One region of the Nostoc edaphicum CCNP1411 genome, then DNA from elsewhere that is predicted to be linked to it. Evidence: riboswitches for the same ligand, from Rfam matches in the RefSeq annotation. Region 1 holds a riboswitch; each other region holds the start of a gene.

Evidence for each region. Region 1 has a riboswitch for cobalamin ahead of HUN01_RS01515 (TonB-dependent receptor plug domain-containing protein). Riboswitches for the same ligand answer to the same signal wherever they lie in the genome.
Region 2: it holds a riboswitch for cobalamin, as region 1 does, so the genes downstream of both, HUN01_RS04495 (energy-coupling factor ABC transporter permease) here and HUN01_RS01515 (TonB-dependent receptor plug domain-containing protein) in region 1, are expected to answer to the same signal.
Region 3: it holds a riboswitch for cobalamin, as region 1 does, so the genes downstream of both, HUN01_RS03015 (TonB-dependent receptor plug domain-containing protein) here and HUN01_RS01515 (TonB-dependent receptor plug domain-containing protein) in region 1, are expected to answer to the same signal.
Region 4: it holds a riboswitch for cobalamin, as region 1 does, so the genes downstream of both, HUN01_RS05965 (DUF1636 domain-containing protein) here and HUN01_RS01515 (TonB-dependent receptor plug domain-containing protein) in region 1, are expected to answer to the same signal.

What each region holds. Positions count from the first base shown of each region.
Region 1 is NZ_CP054697.1:6,031-10,229, reverse strand. Features, by position in the region: gene HUN01_RS01520 ((2Fe-2S) ferredoxin domain-containing protein) at 1-144, opposite strand, end outside; gene HUN01_RS01515 (TonB-dependent receptor plug domain-containing protein) at 180-2,324, opposite strand; cobalamin riboswitch at 2,633-2,782, opposite strand; gene HUN01_RS01510 (hypothetical protein) at 3,067-3,522, opposite strand; gene HUN01_RS01505 (methyltransferase domain-containing protein) at 3,529-4,199, opposite strand, start outside.
Region 2 is NZ_CP054698.1:414,225-418,423, forward strand. Features, by position in the region: gene HUN01_RS04485 (PAS domain S-box protein) at 1-585, shown strand, start outside; gene HUN01_RS04490 (hybrid sensor histidine kinase/response regulator) at 598-1,677, shown strand; cobalamin riboswitch at 1,978-2,117, shown strand; gene HUN01_RS04495 (energy-coupling factor ABC transporter permease) at 2,145-2,921, shown strand; gene HUN01_RS04500 (energy-coupling factor ABC transporter substrate-binding protein) at 2,908-3,210, shown strand; gene cbiQ (cobalt ECF transporter T component CbiQ) at 3,207-4,013, shown strand; gene HUN01_RS04510 (energy-coupling factor ABC transporter ATP-binding protein) at 3,994-4,199, shown strand, end outside.
Region 3 is NZ_CP054698.1:50,800-54,998, forward strand. Features, by position in the region: gene HUN01_RS03010 (hypothetical protein) at 1-364, shown strand, start outside; cobalamin riboswitch at 799-948, shown strand; gene HUN01_RS03015 (TonB-dependent receptor plug domain-containing protein) at 1,437-3,413, shown strand; partial or broken gene HUN01_RS03020 (IS630 family transposase) at 3,506-4,199, shown strand, end outside.
Region 4 is NZ_CP054698.1:758,168-762,366, reverse strand. Features, by position in the region: gene HUN01_RS05980 (inositol monophosphatase family protein) at 1-296, opposite strand, end outside; gene HUN01_RS05975 (PEP-CTERM sorting domain-containing protein) at 682-1,170, opposite strand; gene HUN01_RS05970 (cobalt-precorrin-6A reductase) at 1,304-2,041, opposite strand; gene HUN01_RS05965 (DUF1636 domain-containing protein) at 2,217-2,648, opposite strand; cobalamin riboswitch at 2,671-2,828, opposite strand; gene cobA (uroporphyrinogen-III C-methyltransferase) at 3,103-3,882, opposite strand; gene HUN01_RS05955 (sirohydrochlorin chelatase) at 3,879-4,199, opposite strand, start outside.

The DNA of each region.
Region 1 (4,199 bases):
ATTCTGCTCAAATAAGGTGTAAAGTAACGATGACAAAACATCACTTCCACAATCAAAATATTCATACTCAATTGTCCCACCTGTAGACAACGCCTCAGTCACAACTTGATTTACTGGTGTAACCAAACAATTAAATTCACTCATCTTCAATTCTCCTGTGCGTGAAAAAACTCTTAACCTTAAAACCTAGAACTCAACCCAACCTGAAAAACCCTCCCCCCATCAGGAAAACCCGGAAATAACTGATAACGCTGGTTAAAGATATTATCTACACTACTTGTCAGTATCAAACTATCATTTAAAGGGACGCGCATTTTGAAATCTAAAGTAGTATAACCAGACAAAAACTCTGTATTATCGTTATTCGTTGGATACCCATTCAAAGAATTCATGAGCAATCCTAAATACCAACCTTGAGGATTTTCATAAGAAACACCCAAATTTAATTTATCCGCACCTGCAAAACGCAACTCTTTATCAACTTCCGCCGGATTAGAACTTTCTAAAATCCGTGGATCATTAGCTGTATAATTAGCAAAAGCATAGATATTCTTCGCTAGCTGCAAATTTAGAGAGGCTTCAATTCCTGTCGTTCTAACCAGTCCGATATTTTCAAAAGTACCTGTATTGCCATTTACGGGTGGTGTCAGTCTTTTAAAGGCAATTGTATCTGACACTGTATTACTAAAGAAGGTCAAACGTAATAAGCCTATATTACCTAACTTTTGGTCAATGCCAATATCAAAACTATCACCCTTTTCGGGTTTAAGTTCAGGATTACCAATATTAGTAGGATTATTGTTAAATAAATTAGCAATGGTTGGCGCTCGGAAGTTTCTGATATAGTTAGCTCTGAGTGTTGTGGAGTCAGATATTGCTAATTTTGTACCTACAGATGGTGATGTAAATGAACCATTTACCAAGCTACTGAAATCTTGGCGTACTCCTAAATTGATACTGAAACTAGAAGTAAGATTATTTTCATATTTGGCGAAAATGGCTCCTTGACTAATACCGTTGTCGTAATTTTCTCTATTGACATTAGTGCCATAATTAAAGATGGTATTACGCACATTTGCATTCCGGTAATCAAAGCCGTAAACCAAAATCTGATTTTTGGTCAGATTCCAACTGTGTGTGGTTTGAATCCCGTAAGAAACTTGGTTAGAATCAAACCGATTTTGAGATGAAAGTGCGCCACTGCGGTTATCAAAACGAGTATTGAGAAAATCAGTGTAAACTCTGGCTGTTAAAAGTGAATCATTACCATTGCCTAATTTGGAATTCCAGGTTAAATCAGTGAGAACTTGGTCTGTATATTTGCGATTATTGTCGGTGAGAGAATTGAAAAAACCTTGCCCAAATTGTGGTTCAGGAATTGCTACACCTCCTGGTACTCCCTGTTCTTTGCTTAAGTATAGGGTTGAGAGACTTAAGGTATTACGTGTTCCTAAATCTGCCTCTAGTTTGACATTAAAGTTGTTAAACAGAGCATCATTATTTGTTCTAGTTCCTGTAAAATTGGCTTCAGGAATTGTGAAAGGATAATTATTTTCTGCTTGGGTACGGTTGTAACCTACAACCCAAGAAATCGCACCTGCTTTCCCACTATTTTGAATACTTTGTTGGTTTAGTCCATAAGCACCAATATTCACCTTGGCTTCTGTTGTAACTTTCTCTGTGGGACGACGAGTGACAATATTAATTACCCCTCCTATTGCATCAGAACCATAAAGTGTTGAACCTCCTCCTGGTAACACTTCAACTCTTTCAATATTATTGGTGGTAAATTCTGAGAGGTCAAAACCACCGCCACCAAGATTATTAATTGGTCTACCATCAAGCAATATTAATACTTGACCGATATTAGAACCGCGAATAAATTGACCACTTAAGGCATTAACTTCTGTGCCAACTGTACCATCACCCAAGATACCAGGAAGAAATCGCAGTGCTTCTTTGACAGTTCTTGCACCTTGCGCTTCCATTTCTTCACCCGTAATTACGTAAACGGGACGGGTGGAATCTTTCACTGTCCCTTCGCGGCGAAAGGGTGAAAATACAGGTTCATTCAATAGCTTGTCGATGACTGTCAGTTCAATATCGGGTTCTGTTCCTGTTGTGGAGGCTGGAGTATTTTCAGGTGTTACTTGTGCAACTGGTTGTAAGTCTCTTGCAGAACCTTCATACTTAGGAAACTCAGATATTTGTGCAACTTGATTAGCGATCGCTACATTTCTTCCGCAGACTATCCCATAGATTGCGGTAAAAACGAAGATTTTTGAGAAAAATTCACAATAAGTAACTATGCGGGAAGTGGACATGAAACTCCTCGTTTTCAGTAAATGCAGGTATTTATTTGTGCTATGAGTTTTTAAGATTTAGGCTTCAACTAGCTTGCTACAATGCATTGCCATACCTAAATCATGATGGGTACTATTTTGATAGCAAAAAGACTTTGTGGTATTCCTTATGGATACCCAAATCCCTATAGGACAACCCAAAATTGAGTGTCGTTACTAACAGCGAAGCGAATTAGTAAAACTTGCAAAGGGTACTGTCTTAAAACAGTATCTGTACCCATGAAATTTATTAATCAAATGTATCATCTGTGCCTCGCAGATAAATGTTTTGTGTCTAGAGTGAGTCGGCGGGCATTCTGACTAAGAGACACGTTATATTCGTCTCATTACAGCTGCGGGACAGCGCCGGATTTACACCGAACTTTCCCCCTTGCGCCTGATGGCTGCTCACCATCAGAACCGACAGTCATGTGTCACATTACCATAGTTACTGTCTATATGTAAATTCAGTGGATAATAATTTTGATTCCCCATATTACTTACTGAATATATAATTATACTTGTGCTACAGTTAACACTCATAAAATAAATTCCCTAATTATCAGGATAGGGGACTTTTCGCACACTCTAGATTTAATTTTGTCCAGAGTCTTACATTCCTAAGAAGTAGTGTAAGACTTTAATTTTGCTATTAAAGCTCTATACATAGCAATTGGGAAAAAGCGGTAAAACTAGAAAGCTTGTTTTTGCTTTTGGATGAGTTTCATTGTGTTTTTGCTCCTATTGAGAGAGAGTGGTGAGGTTGGAATTCTGCCCATTGTTTGCATATAGTTTGGTAACATTGGGGTGGTGTAATTGGTAATTTTGTTAAATAGAAAAAAGCAGCTTGATAACCGTATTCCAACAAAAAAATAACATCTTTTTGGGGATTATATTTATCTACAGCTTCGAGAATATGAGCATTCATGAAGTGTCTTTGCAACAGTACGGTATCTGGTGCTGTTAACCAAGCATTTAAGAAAGCTGCGAGATTTTTACGCGGGATAAAATGCGCTTTAAATGTTTCACCAGCAATACTTAAATGCGGAGAATTAGTGCTGCAAATTACAACACCACGTTCTCCTCCTAAATAGCCAACCCAAGCGTTGTAACCAATTGCTAATATATTGGTGGCGATAAAAGTTTGTTGCCAATCTTGGGTGTTTATTTCTGTGGTCATTTTCAATTAAACTCCTTTAGATAACTGCCAAAGTTGAACGGAATAACACAGATGGTTTTCAAAAATAGTGCGTGCTGCTAACCCCTCAGCAATTGGCTTTTCCAACCAACGCTTAAATGCCCAACGACCGAGTGTGTATAATGGTGGGACGGCGATCGCTACAACATCAGCAATATATTTAACTGTAGTCAGCCCAAAAATACGAAAATTATCAACACACAAGTCAATCGTTGGCGCAATATGGGTTGAAATGTCTTCAGTCTTGATTAATTTGAATCCAGTCTGTTCCAACGCCGCTTGGAGTTCGCTGGCGACATGACAATTAGAAAAAATACCTTCTCGGTATTCGGCATCAAAACGCATCATATCTGCAAGCAGCAGGTAGCCACCACTATCCAATAAACGAGCCGCGCCTTGAGCTAAATCGAGAGCAGCAATATATTGACTGCTTTCGCTAAATAAAATGAGGTCGTAGGAGTTTGAGGTGCGAAAATCTTCAAATCTCGTTAAGTAGAAAGGTACTTGGCCATTGGTATTTTGAATAAATCTCTCTTGCTGGAGTGCGTCGGGTGCTAATCCCTCAACACTGAAACCGCAGCTGTACAAATACGCTGCGTTACCACCAATCCCACAGCCGACATCCAGCACAGTTTTTGTCCCCTCTGGAATAAAACTCA
Region 2 (4,199 bases), on a different replicon from region 1:
GTGCTCAATCAACTCAAGACCAACCCAAAAACCAAATATATTCCAGCGATCATCATTTCAGTTGTGGATGAGCGTAGCAAAGGACTAGCTCAGGGAGCGTTTGAATATCTGGTCAAACCCATTACCCGCACTCAACTTCAAACAACTATAGATAAACTACAACATTCTGCCCTTTCTAACCCACCAAATCTAATTGGCGTACCAGAAGCAGTTCTAGACACTCCTTTGATTTTGCTGGCAGAAGATAATCAAGCAAATATTGATACTATGTCCGGCTATCTTGAAGGTCGAGGATATCATCTGATTCTGGCAAACAATGGACAGCAAGCTATTGACCTTGTTAGAGTTCAACGCCCCGACTTAATTGTAATGGACATTCAAATGCCGGGAATGGATGGCTTGGAAGCAATGCGGCGTATCCGTAACGATCAGCAATTTGTGCATATTCCGATCATTGCACTAACGGCCTTAGCCATGCCTGGCGATCGCGAAACTTGTTTAGCCGCTGGAGCTAACGAATATTTGACCAAACCCGTAAAACTTAAACAGCTTGTAAGCACAATTCAACAACTCTTAAGCAGGTAACGGAAATTTTCGATGGATATTCAAACCTCTATTTTAGTGATCGACGATCAACCCGATAACTTTGACGTTGTTGAAACCTTACTGGATGGTGAAAACTACCAGCTTTACTACGCTCCTAGTGGTCAACAAGCTCTAAATCGCCTCGATAGTTTTCAGCCCGATCTGATTTTATTAGATGTGATGATGCCCGATCTTGATGGGATGGAAGTCTGCCGGCGCATCAAAGCCGATCCACAATGGCAAGCAGTGCCGATTATTATGGTGACAGCATTAACTGAGAAAGAAGATTTGGCTCGATGTCTGGCGACGGGTGCAGATGACTTCATTAGTAAACCCGTCAACGGTGTGGAATTACGAGCCAGAGTTAATTCCATGTTGCGGATTAAGCAGCAGTACGACAGTATGCAAGTATTGCTCAAGATGCGAGAAGACATGGTAAATATGATTGTGCACGATCTGCGAAATCCACTTACCACTATTATCTTAGGAGCAGAGATTCTTCGGTTGGCAGGTTTGTCACCGAAACAACAACAAGGAAAAGTCGATCAAATTTTACTTGCTGGACAACAACTACAATCGTTAATTGATAGTTTGCTGATTATGGCAAAGCTGGAATCTGGCAAAATGGTTCTCAACTACACAGAAGTGGATCTTTGTGCGCTATGTATATCAGTTGTAGAAGATATTGAGGCGATCGCTACTCAAAAAAACCTGACCCTGATACGTGAATTTCCCGAACCTGGTGGCATTGTTGTAGTAGATGCAGTGATCTTTCGTCGAGTGCTGGATAATTTGCTCTCCAATGCCATTAAGTTCTCCCCCTTCAATTCTCAAGTCATCCTCCGAGGAGAGTATTTGGCAGCAGGTGGTGCTAAAGTGCAAGTCGCTGATTCCGGTTCGGGAGTTCGTCAAGACTTACGGCAAATCATTTTCGAGAAGTATGAAATTGGAACTATGATGCCAGAAATTTCGCAAATTGGTTTAGGATTGGCTTTCTGCAAAATGGCGATCGAGGCACATTCCGGTACAATTACCATCGAAGATAATCATCCAAATGGTAGTATTTTTACTGTATTATTCAAAAATAAATAATTCACTTTAGTCTAAATTAATACTTGCCTCTGCGACTAGAAGTCGCGGCTACACATACAAAACCCGCCTACGCGGGTTATAAAACTCGATTTTCTGCTAGTCCACGTAGGTGGAATTAGCCTGTGTGGTAGCGAATTATATTCGCCCAAAACTTTTAAAACATCCTCTAATTAGAAATGACCTCTAAACTGTTTTAATAAACTACGCTTTGTAAAAGTCCCAGCCAAATAAATTTGGCACATTCGCTTATATCCCCCGGTTAGAAACACGGGGGCTTTACGCATCACGACTCGTAATGGTGATATAGTTACTCAAATCGGTTCTGATGGGAAGCAGCCATCGGACGCAAGGGGGAAAGTCCGGTGTAAATCCGGCGCTGTCCCGCAACTGTGAACCAAAATTAGGTGAGTCAGGATGCCCGCCGGTTAGAATCAATTCGTTTACATAAATCTGCGAGGTACAGATTCATGAAAAGAAAAAAACAGGCGTTAGTCAGTCTAACCCTGATGGGAGTTATCAGTTTTTATCTAGTCATTGGTTTACCCAAACCCGCCTACGCCATGCACATCATGGAAGGTTTTTTGCCAGTGCAGTGGGCAATTTTTTGGTGGATTGTGGCATTACCATTTTTTCTATTAGGATTGCGTAGTCTGACTCGCATTACCCAAGCTAACCCGGAATTGAAACTACTCCTGGGCTTGGCTGGTGCTTTTACTTTTGTGCTGTCAGCTTTGAAAATCCCTTCTGTCACAGGTAGCTGTTCTCACCCAACAGGGACAGGGTTAGGTGCGGTGCTGTTTGGCCCCCTTACTATGTCGGTTTTGGGTAGCTTAGTATTGTTGTTTCAAGCTTTGTTACTGGCGCATGGCGGCTTGACGACGTTGGGGGCAAATGCTTTTTCGATGGCGATCGCTGGCCCTTTCCTAGCTTACTGGATATATAATCTGACAATAAAGTTAGGTGGTAAACAACAAATCGCCATATTTTTAGCAGCTGCGATCGCAGATTTACTCACCTACATTATCACTTCCATCCAACTCGCCCTAGCTTTCCCCGCACCTGTTGGTGGGTTTATCGCTTCATTTACCAAGTTCGCCGGAATTTTTGCCATTACTCAAGTTCCCTTAGCAATTAGTGAAGGATTACTAACTGTGTTGGTGTGGAACTGGCTGCAATCTTATAATCCTCAAGAATTAGAATTGTTGAAATTAATCAAGCGAGGAAGTGGCAATGAGTCAATCTAAAAAAGGGTTGAGTAACTGGCTGTTGGTATTAGGAGTTATCGCTTTAGCAGTTGCACCGCTAATATTTGTGCGAGGTGGGGAGTTTTCCGGTGCTGATGGCAAAGCAGAAGAGGCTATTAATGAAATACAACCCGAATATAAACCCTGGTTTAAATCATTTTTTGAACCAGCTAGTGGGGAAATAGAAAGCTTATTATTTGCTTCGCAAGCGGCTTTGGGTGCGGGAGTAGTTGGTTATGCAATTGGATTGTATAAAGGACGTTCCCAACAACAAAAACCTAAAGAATGAGCCTACAACTAGACACTTTAGCTTATACCAATCGATTGCGAAGATTGCCACCAGAGCATAAACTAATTTTTGCATTTACTACTCTGGCTATTTCCCTGGCTAGCCATCCGCTAGTGCAAATATTGATGGCACTTTGGATGGGTATTTGGACAGTTATTTATGCAAGAATTCCCGCTGGTGTTTATTTTAAATTGTTAACATTTACCATAGTTTTTTGTTTGACAAGTTTGCCAGCACTTATGGTGAATGGAGTTACGATTAATGATTTGCCAAACGTACAATTAGATTCGTGGTATGGATTAACTCTCGGACATTTCTATATTTATATCAGTCATCATGGCAGTATTCAAGCATTAGGAATTTTAACCAGAGCATTAGCCTCTGTTTCTTGCTTATATTTTCTCATGTTAACCGTCCCTTTCACGGAGATATTACAAACTCTGCGTTACTTACGATTTCCAGTGCTTTTAACCGATTTGTTATTACTAATGTATCGGTTTATTTTCATCCTACTGAACACAGCCGAGGAATTATGGACGGCACAAAATTCCCGTGGTGGTTACCGTACTTGGCGTAGTGGAATGAAAAGTTTAGCACTACTAATTGGACAATTATTACAGCGAACCTTACAACGATATAGTCAGTTTTCTCTGGGATTGCAATCACGGGGTTTTGTGAGTGAATTTCGAGTTTGGCATCCCCGCCGCTATCGTCCCCAAGCGCGATATATCATCGAAGCAATTTGCGGCTGTGTAGGATTAATAGGATTAGAATTTTGGCGAAATGCAGGAATATTTACTTGAATTTGAGCAGGTATATTACACCTATCCAGGCGCACAAGAATCAGCTTTGAATGGTCTAACACTGAAGATTCCATCTGGTAAAAGGTGTGCGTTAATTGGGCAGAATGGTTGTGGTAAAACGACGCTATTTTTATTAGCTAACGGTCTTTATAAACCTGATTCTGGTATTGTACGTTGGCGTAATGA
Region 3 (4,199 bases), on a different replicon from region 1:
AGGAGGAGAACGTGGTGTCGTAATTTGCAGTACCAATTCTCCGCATTTAAGTATGGCTGGTGAAACATTTAAAGCGCATTTTATCCCGCGTAAAAATCTCGCAGCTTTCTTAAATGCTTGGTTAACAGCACCAGATACCGTACTGTTGCAAAGACACTTCATGAATGCTCATATTCTTGAAGCTGTAGATAAGTATAATCCCCAAAAAGATATTGTATTTTTGTTGGAATACGGTAATCAGGCTGGGTTTTTCTATTTAACTAATTTACCAATTACACCACCGCAATGTTACCACACTGTACGCAAAGAATGGGCAAAATTCCAACTTCCGCACACCCTTTTAACAGGAGCAAAAACACAATGAGACTCATCCAAAAGCAAAAACAAGCTTTCTAGTTTTACCGCTTTTTCCCCATTGCTATGTATAGAGCTTTAATAGCAAAATTAAAGCCTTGTACTACCTCTTATGACTGTAATACTCTGGACAAAATTAAATCTAGAGTGTGAAAAAATTACCTTATCCTGATAGTTATGGTATTTATTTTATGAGTGTTAACTCTAGCACAAATATAATTCTATAGGAATCATATTTGATTTCTGAAAATATTTGAGTAGGGTGTGTTATGCCGTAGGCTAACGCACCATCCGAAGATTTTGGTGCGTTACGGAAGCCGTAACACACCCTACATATACTTAGATTTTTTCATAAATCAAATACTAGTCCTATATATCCAGTAAGTAATATGGAGAATTAAAATTATTATCGACTGAATTTACATATAGACAGTAATTATGGTAATGTGACACATAACTGTCGGTTCTGATGGGGAGCAGCCATCAGGCGCAAGGGGGAAAGTTCGGTGTAAATCCGGCGCTGTCCCGCAGCTGTAATGAGACGAATATAACGTGTCTCTTAGTCAGAATGCCCGCCGACTCACTCTAGACACAAAACATTTATCTGCGAGGCACAGATGATACATTTGATTAATAAATTTCATGGGTACAGATACTGTTTTAAGACGGTACCCTCTGCAAGTTTTACTAATTCGCTTCGCTGTTAGTAACGACACTTAATTTTTGGTTGTCTTATAGGAATTTGGGTATCCATAAGGAATACCACAAAGTCTTTTTGCTATCAAAATAGTATCCACCATGATTTAGCTATGGCAATGCATTGTAGCAAGCTAGTACCGCAAGGCGGAATTAAAAATTAAAAATTAAAAATTAAAAATGAAGACAGCGTAAGGGTTTTGTTGATTGGGAATGGGTGGTTTATTTCCGCCGTACTGTACTAGTTAAACCCTAAATCTTAGAAATTCAACAGCACAAATAAATACCTGCATTTACTGAAAACGAGGAGTTTCATGTCCACTTCCCGCATAGTTACTTATTGTGAATTTTTCTCAAAAATCTTCGTTTTTACCGCAATTTATGGGATGGTCGGTGGAGGAAATGTAGCAATTGCTAATCAAGTTGCACAAATATCTGAGTTTCCTAAGTATGAAGGTTCTGCAAGAGACTTACAACCAGTTGCACAAGTAACACCTGAAAATACTCCAGCCTCCACAACAGAAACAGAACCCGATATTGAATTAACAGTCATCGACAAGCTATTGAATGAACCTGTATTTTCACCTTTTCGCCGCGAGGGGACAGTGAAAGATTCCACCCGTCCAGTTTACGTGATTACAGGTGAAGAAATGGAAGCGCAAGGTGCAAGAACTGTCAAAGAAGCACTGCGATTTCTTCCTGGTGTCTTGGGTGATGGTACAGTTGGCACAGAAGTTAATGCCCAAAGTGGTCAATTTATTCGCGGTTCTAACACCGGTCAAGTATTAATATTGCTTGATGGTAGACCGATTAATAATCTTGGTGGCGGTGGTTTTGACCTTTCAGAATTTACCACCAATAATATTGAAAGAGTTGAAGTGTTACCAGGAGGAGGTTCAACACTTTATGGTTCTGATGCGATAGGAGGGGTAATTAATATTGTCACTCGTCGTCCCACAGAGAAAATTACAACAGAAGCCAAAGTTAATATTGGTGCTTATGGACTAAACCAACAAAGTATTCAAAATAGTGGGAAAGCAGGTGCAATTTCTTGGGTTGTAGGTTACAACCGTACCCAAGCAGAAAATAATTATCCTTTTACAATTCCTGAAGCCAATTTTACAGGAACTAGAACAAATAATGATGCTCTATTTAACAACTTCAATGTCAAACTAGAGGCAGATTTAGGAACACGCAATACCTTAAGTCTCTCAAGCCTATACTTAAGCAAAGAACAGGGAGTACCAGGAGGAGTAGCAATTCCTGAACCCCAATTTGGGCAAGGTTTTTTCAATTCTCTCACCGACAATAATCGCAAATACACAGACCAAGTTCTCACTGATTTAACCTGGAATTCCAAATTAGGGAATGGGAATGATTCACTTTTAACAGCCAGAGTTTATACTGATTTTCTCAATACTCGTTTTGATAACCGTAGTGGTGCACTTTCATCTCAAAATCGGTTTGATTCTAACCAAGTTTCTTACGGTATTCAAACCACACATAGTTGGAATCTTACCAAAAATCAGATTTTAGTTTATGGCTTTGATTACCGGAATGCAAATGTGCGTAATACTACCTTTAATTATGGCACTAATGTAAATAGAGAAAATTACGACAACGGTATTAGTCAGGGAGCCATTTTCGCCAAATATGAAAATAATTTTACTCCTAGTTTCAGTATCAATTTAGGAGTACGCCAAGATTTTAGTAGCTTGGTAAATGGCTCATTTACATCACCATCTGTAGGTACAAAATTAGCAATCTCTGACTCCACAACACTCAGAGCAAACTACATCAGAAACTTTCGAGCGCCAACCATTGCCAATTTATTTAACAATAATCCTACTAATATTGGTAATCCTGAACTTAAACCAGAAAAGGGTGATAGTTTTGATATTGGCATTGACCAAAAGTTAGGTAATATAGGCTTATTACGTTTGACGTTCTTTAGTAACACAGTATCCGATACAATTGCCTTTAAGCGGTTGACACCACCCGTGAATGGCAATACAGGTACTTTGGAAAATATCGGACTGGTTAGAACTACAGGAATTGAAGCTTCTTTAAACTTACAGATAGCGAAAAATTTCTATGCTTTTGCTAATTATACAGCTAATGATCCACGGATTTTAGAAAGTTCTAATCCGGCGGAAGTTGATAAAGAGTTGCGTTTTGCAGGTGCGGATAAATTAAATTTGGGTGTTTCTTATGAAAATCCTCAAGGTTGGTATTTAGGATTGCTCATGAATTCTTTGAATGGGTATCCAACGAATAACGATAATACAGAGTTTTTGTCTGGTTATACTACTTTAGATTTCAAAATGCGCGTCCCTTTAAGTGATAGTTTGATACTGATATAGGAATCATATTTGATTTCTGAAAAAAACTACGAGATAATACGGACAGAATATTTGTCTAATAGCTAACAATGATAAACCAGCATCTACAAGCCGCGATCGCAGAACTACAAGAATTTATAGATGATCGCCCAGATGCGCGTGAGGTGAGGAAAGCGTTGGCAGTCAAATTGGTTTATCAAGGCTACAAGTATGAGGAAATTCAAACAATTTTAGATGTGTCACTGGGTTCGATAACAAGCTGGAAGCAAGCTTATGAGGAAGATGGAATTTCGGGACTGCGCCTGAACCACAAGGGAAAAAAAAGTTACTTAACTGCTCAACAACGAGAAGAAGTTTTAAGTTGGTTGCAAACAAAAGAATGTTGGGAACTTGGTGAACTCGAATATAAATTGGCTTTTGAATATGATGTAACTTATGAGTCAAAGCGGAGCTATTATGACTTATTTGATGCGGCAGGAATTAGTTGGAAGAAAACTACTTCTTTAAATCCAAAAGCTGACGAGGACGCTGTTGCTGCAAAAAAAAAAGAGATTGAAACACTATTGGCAAGGCATCGGCAGGAAATTGAAGAAGGAAAGTTGAGAGTATTGCTGCTTGATGAGTGTCATTTAATGTGGGGAGATTTAAGTGGGTATGTCTGGGGAAAAACTGACCAAGAAATAGCAGTGAGAGTTGTTAATATACGAGACAAACAGACATACTACGGGGCAGTTGACTATCTGGAGGGAAGCTTACTACTAAAAGCGTATAACGCAGGTAACTCAGAAAATACAATTGATTATCTAC
Region 4 (4,199 bases), on a different replicon from region 1:
AAGTAATCACCTTCTGAACCGAGTTCGATAGCGCGAAAATATTTGGTGTTGTTAGAACTTTCATATTCTTCGCCATAAAAGCGAATATCTGGGAAAGTGCCCAGCAATACTACTTCTACCAGGTTTTGAATAGCCACATCCGCATCAGTAAGTGCAGCAGCAAAAAAGTTTTTTGCTTGTTCTTTGGCGGGAAGTGCAGCAATTTTTGGTTGAAGAAAATTGGCATAGGCTGCTGCTACTTTGAGATGGGGGAGTAAAGTCTCCAAAATTAATCGAGTAGTTGGTTTTGTGGACATTGCAGCAAACTCCTTTCAGAAATAATCTACCGTTGACAGGGCGATAGAATTCTATATCTAGACAAAATTACGGTATCATGTGGATGTAATGATACCACCGTTGCTATATTACTTTAATCTGTTTGTCTCAAAGAAACTATAGAGAGAATCGCAATTTTTATCGTAAAATTAAGGCTTTAAGACCGAATGTCAACACCTAGCTAAAGTTTCAGTCAGGCTTTAAATTCCCATCTGAAAATCTCTTCTCTACAAGATCCTATGCGTAGCTTGCTTCCCTGTAAGGGTAGGATTTTGAATTGTTATTGATGGTTTTAGGAAACTTTTTCGAGCTTTTTCTGAGTGAATTTGGATAGCTTGTTACGCGTAAGCTAAAAATAGAAGTGGGTTAAGGGATGGTGATTATGGTCGCAGAAAAACTAATGGGTAATTCACTATCTTCTAATCCTAAATTTTTCAAACCTGGTTTAGTTGGCGCAGAAAACATCTCTAGATAACCTGGTTTGGACAAAAAACTAGCGAAAAATGGACTAGAATAACTTCCTTCCGAAGTGGAATATGCAAAACCCTTACCCGTTAACTGCTGAGTATTAAGACTAATTAAATCATCAACATCAAAAGGTTCGTTTCCTGGCATTGGAGTCCCAGGCGCTTGCAAACCAGTAATTATTTCACCATTTCGTGTACCAGTAATTCCAGTAATCAGGTAAAAACCTAAATTGTTAGGGGTGTCATTAGTGGTGAAAGTACCGTTTGCCGCTATGCCAGTACCAGAATAACTCCAGTTCCAACTTAAAGCAGAGGCGGCTGGCATTGTCCCGAAAACTAATCCAAAAGTGGTGGCGAGGACTATGGCATATAGAGCTAGATTTTTCATGGAAGTCGTTAGTGCGATCGCGGATTTTGTAGAAGGTTCCCGTGTATTATACGGAAATTAAGTAAAGATAGTATTATCAATCTTGCCTATTTACCCACTCAGCACTCAGCACTTGGAACTCAGCACTCTTCATTTAGCAGCGATCAAATAACCACGTTAAAGCAGCATCAACATTACTAACCTGTTCTCCTGGCGGGATAGGTGGACGATTTACCATAACAACCTTTACACCCAGTTCTCGCGCTGCAATAATCTTGGCCTTTGTTGCATCGCCACCGCTATTTTTGCTCACGATGGTATCAATCTTGTTATTAATCAGGATTTGTCTTTCATTATTGAGAGTAAATGGCCCGCGATCGCACAATACCATTCCCGGTGGTACTAAAGCTTCATCGCCAGGAGGGTCAATCATCCGCATTAGAAACCAAATTTTCTCTAGATAAGCAAAGGCAGCGAGTTCTTGCCTACCCACTGTCAAAAATACCCGCTGTGCCTGGTTTTGCAGTGCTGTTGCTGCGGCTTCAACGCGATCAACTTCAATCCAGCGATCGCCACTTTCTTTTTCCCAAGGCGGACGAATTAACATCAGACGGGGGACTCCAACTTCCGTTGCGGCATCTGCTGCATTAAAGGAAATCTGAGTCGCAAAGGGATGGGTTGCATCAATTAATAAGTCGATTTGCATGATTCGCAGATAGCTAGCCAACCCCGCCACCCCACCGAAACCTCCAACCCGTAAATCCCCCAACGGTATTGACGGTTCACGGGTGCGGCCAGCTAGAGATGTGATTGCTTCTAACCCTTGGATAGTCGCAACCTTGGCAGCTAGTTCTGCCGCATCTCCCGTCCCACCTAGAATCAAAACGCGCATCATTAAAAAGGAGTCAGAATTCAGAATTCAGGATTCAGAATACTCTACCCATAAACGGATAGGTTCAAGGAAGAATATTTGAATTTATTTTTGCCCACGGTGAAAGAGGTTTTAATCTATACTCAAACTCTCGCGGATTTGCTTTGCTTAACTCTATCCGCCACTCGTACAGAATTCATACTGAATTCTGTTTTGATAAAGGGGGAATTTTTGCCAAAATACCTTTTTTTAGTGCTTCTGGACGCTCTGACCAAGGCAGTAAACCGTCTGCTTTAGCATAGTATTGACTAGCACATTGCAGCACCGCAGAAGCACTACCATCAACTGCTAAGTCACCAAATAAATATGTTAATTTCCCTTTGGCAGCAAAGGCGACTACACAAGAACGATTACAAGCACTCATGCATTCAACTTCCTGAATCGGAAATTCATCTCGTAAGTCCCAATCTTGGGCAAGCTGCTGAAGTTGGTGTAAAAGTTTTTCACCACCACTTTCGCCTAAGCGTTTTCCATTTTGCCAAACACTGGCACAGGTTTTACAAACAAATAAAGTATGATTAGCAACACCCAAAGGATTGGTTGGGGAAATATTTACAGTCGTAGTCATCTGTACCTCGCAGATATGTGAAACTGATAAATCTATTTCGGCGGGCATCCTGACTCACTCAATTTGGTTCCTTAATCTCAAATTAGTTCACAGTTGCGGGACAGCGCCGGATTTGCACCGAACTTTCCCCGTTACCTCTGGTAGCTGACTCCCACCAGAACCGAATAACCTTATCGATCATACACTAGTGGTCTATCGCATTAGTTACGAGGAATGAATAAGTTCGTAGTAAGGACTTTAGTCCTGGATTTTTAAGCACTGAAGTGCTTACTACAAACTCATGATATTTAATGCGATAAATCACTAGTACAACACGGCGGAAATAAACCAATCATTCCAAATCAACGAAACCCTTATGCTGTATTCATTTTTAATTTTTAATTTTTAATTTTTAATTCCGCCTTGCGGTACTAGGGTTATCGGAGAATACGAAACGACAAGCTTTGCGCCAACATCAAACTGGACGACAACCAGACAAAATACTGTGCATATTCACTACTTGTCCAATAACTGCGATCGCAGGCGCACCAAATCCAGTTTGCTCTACCTGCTCTACAATTGTCTCCAAAGTACCAATCAATTCTTCTTGTTCGGGGCGCGTACCCCAGCGCACCAAAGCAATGGGCGTTTCTAAATTCAACCCAGCTAAACTTAATTGTTCGACAATATAAGGCAGATTGTGAATTCCCATATAAATTACAATGGTTTCGGAACCGTGAGCGATCGCACTCCAATTCACTATCGGTCTATACTTACCTGCTGCTTCATGACCAGTTACAAATATCACTGACGAACTATACAGTCTATGCGTCAAAGGTATACCTGCATAAGCTGCTGCTGCAATTCCCGATGTGATACCGGGCACTACTTCCGTTGATATTCCAGCTTTGACTAATTCTGCCATCTCTTCACCACCGCGACCAAAAATAAACGGATCGCCACCTTTTAGCCGTACTACAATTGCATGATCCTGCGCTTTCTCAATCAGCAATTGAGTTGTTTCTTCCTGGAACAGCGAATGTTTTCCCCTCCGCTTACCAGCATTAATTTGCTCGGCTTGGGGATTAATCATTGCCAGAATTGCCGGACTCACTAAGGCATCATAGATAACGACATCTGCACATTCCAACAAACCTTTGGCCTTCAGGGTAATTAAACCTGGATCACCTGGCCCCGCACCTACTAAATAAACCTTTCCCAAATAATTGTTCTCCTGTTTCTCTGTGCGGTTCATTTATCTGTTAAATCCCAAATTAGCTCGGCTAATTCTGCACTTGCTCCCAAGGGCTGCGCCAATTGGAAATTCACCGCAGAAAATTGTAATTTTAGCTCCTCTATTGAGGCCGCGATCGCATCAGTTATTCCACCAGCGAATAAAAAGTATGGCAAAATTGCAATTTCTCTATAACCAGCAGCTACTAACTCTTTCACCCGTGATTCTAAACTAGGAGGCCCAGCCCAATAAGCAGCCACTACTCCCAAACTCGCCGCCATTGCTTCCACAGTTTCTTGAGAACCTGCGCGACGGCTACCATGAGCTAAGAGAATCCA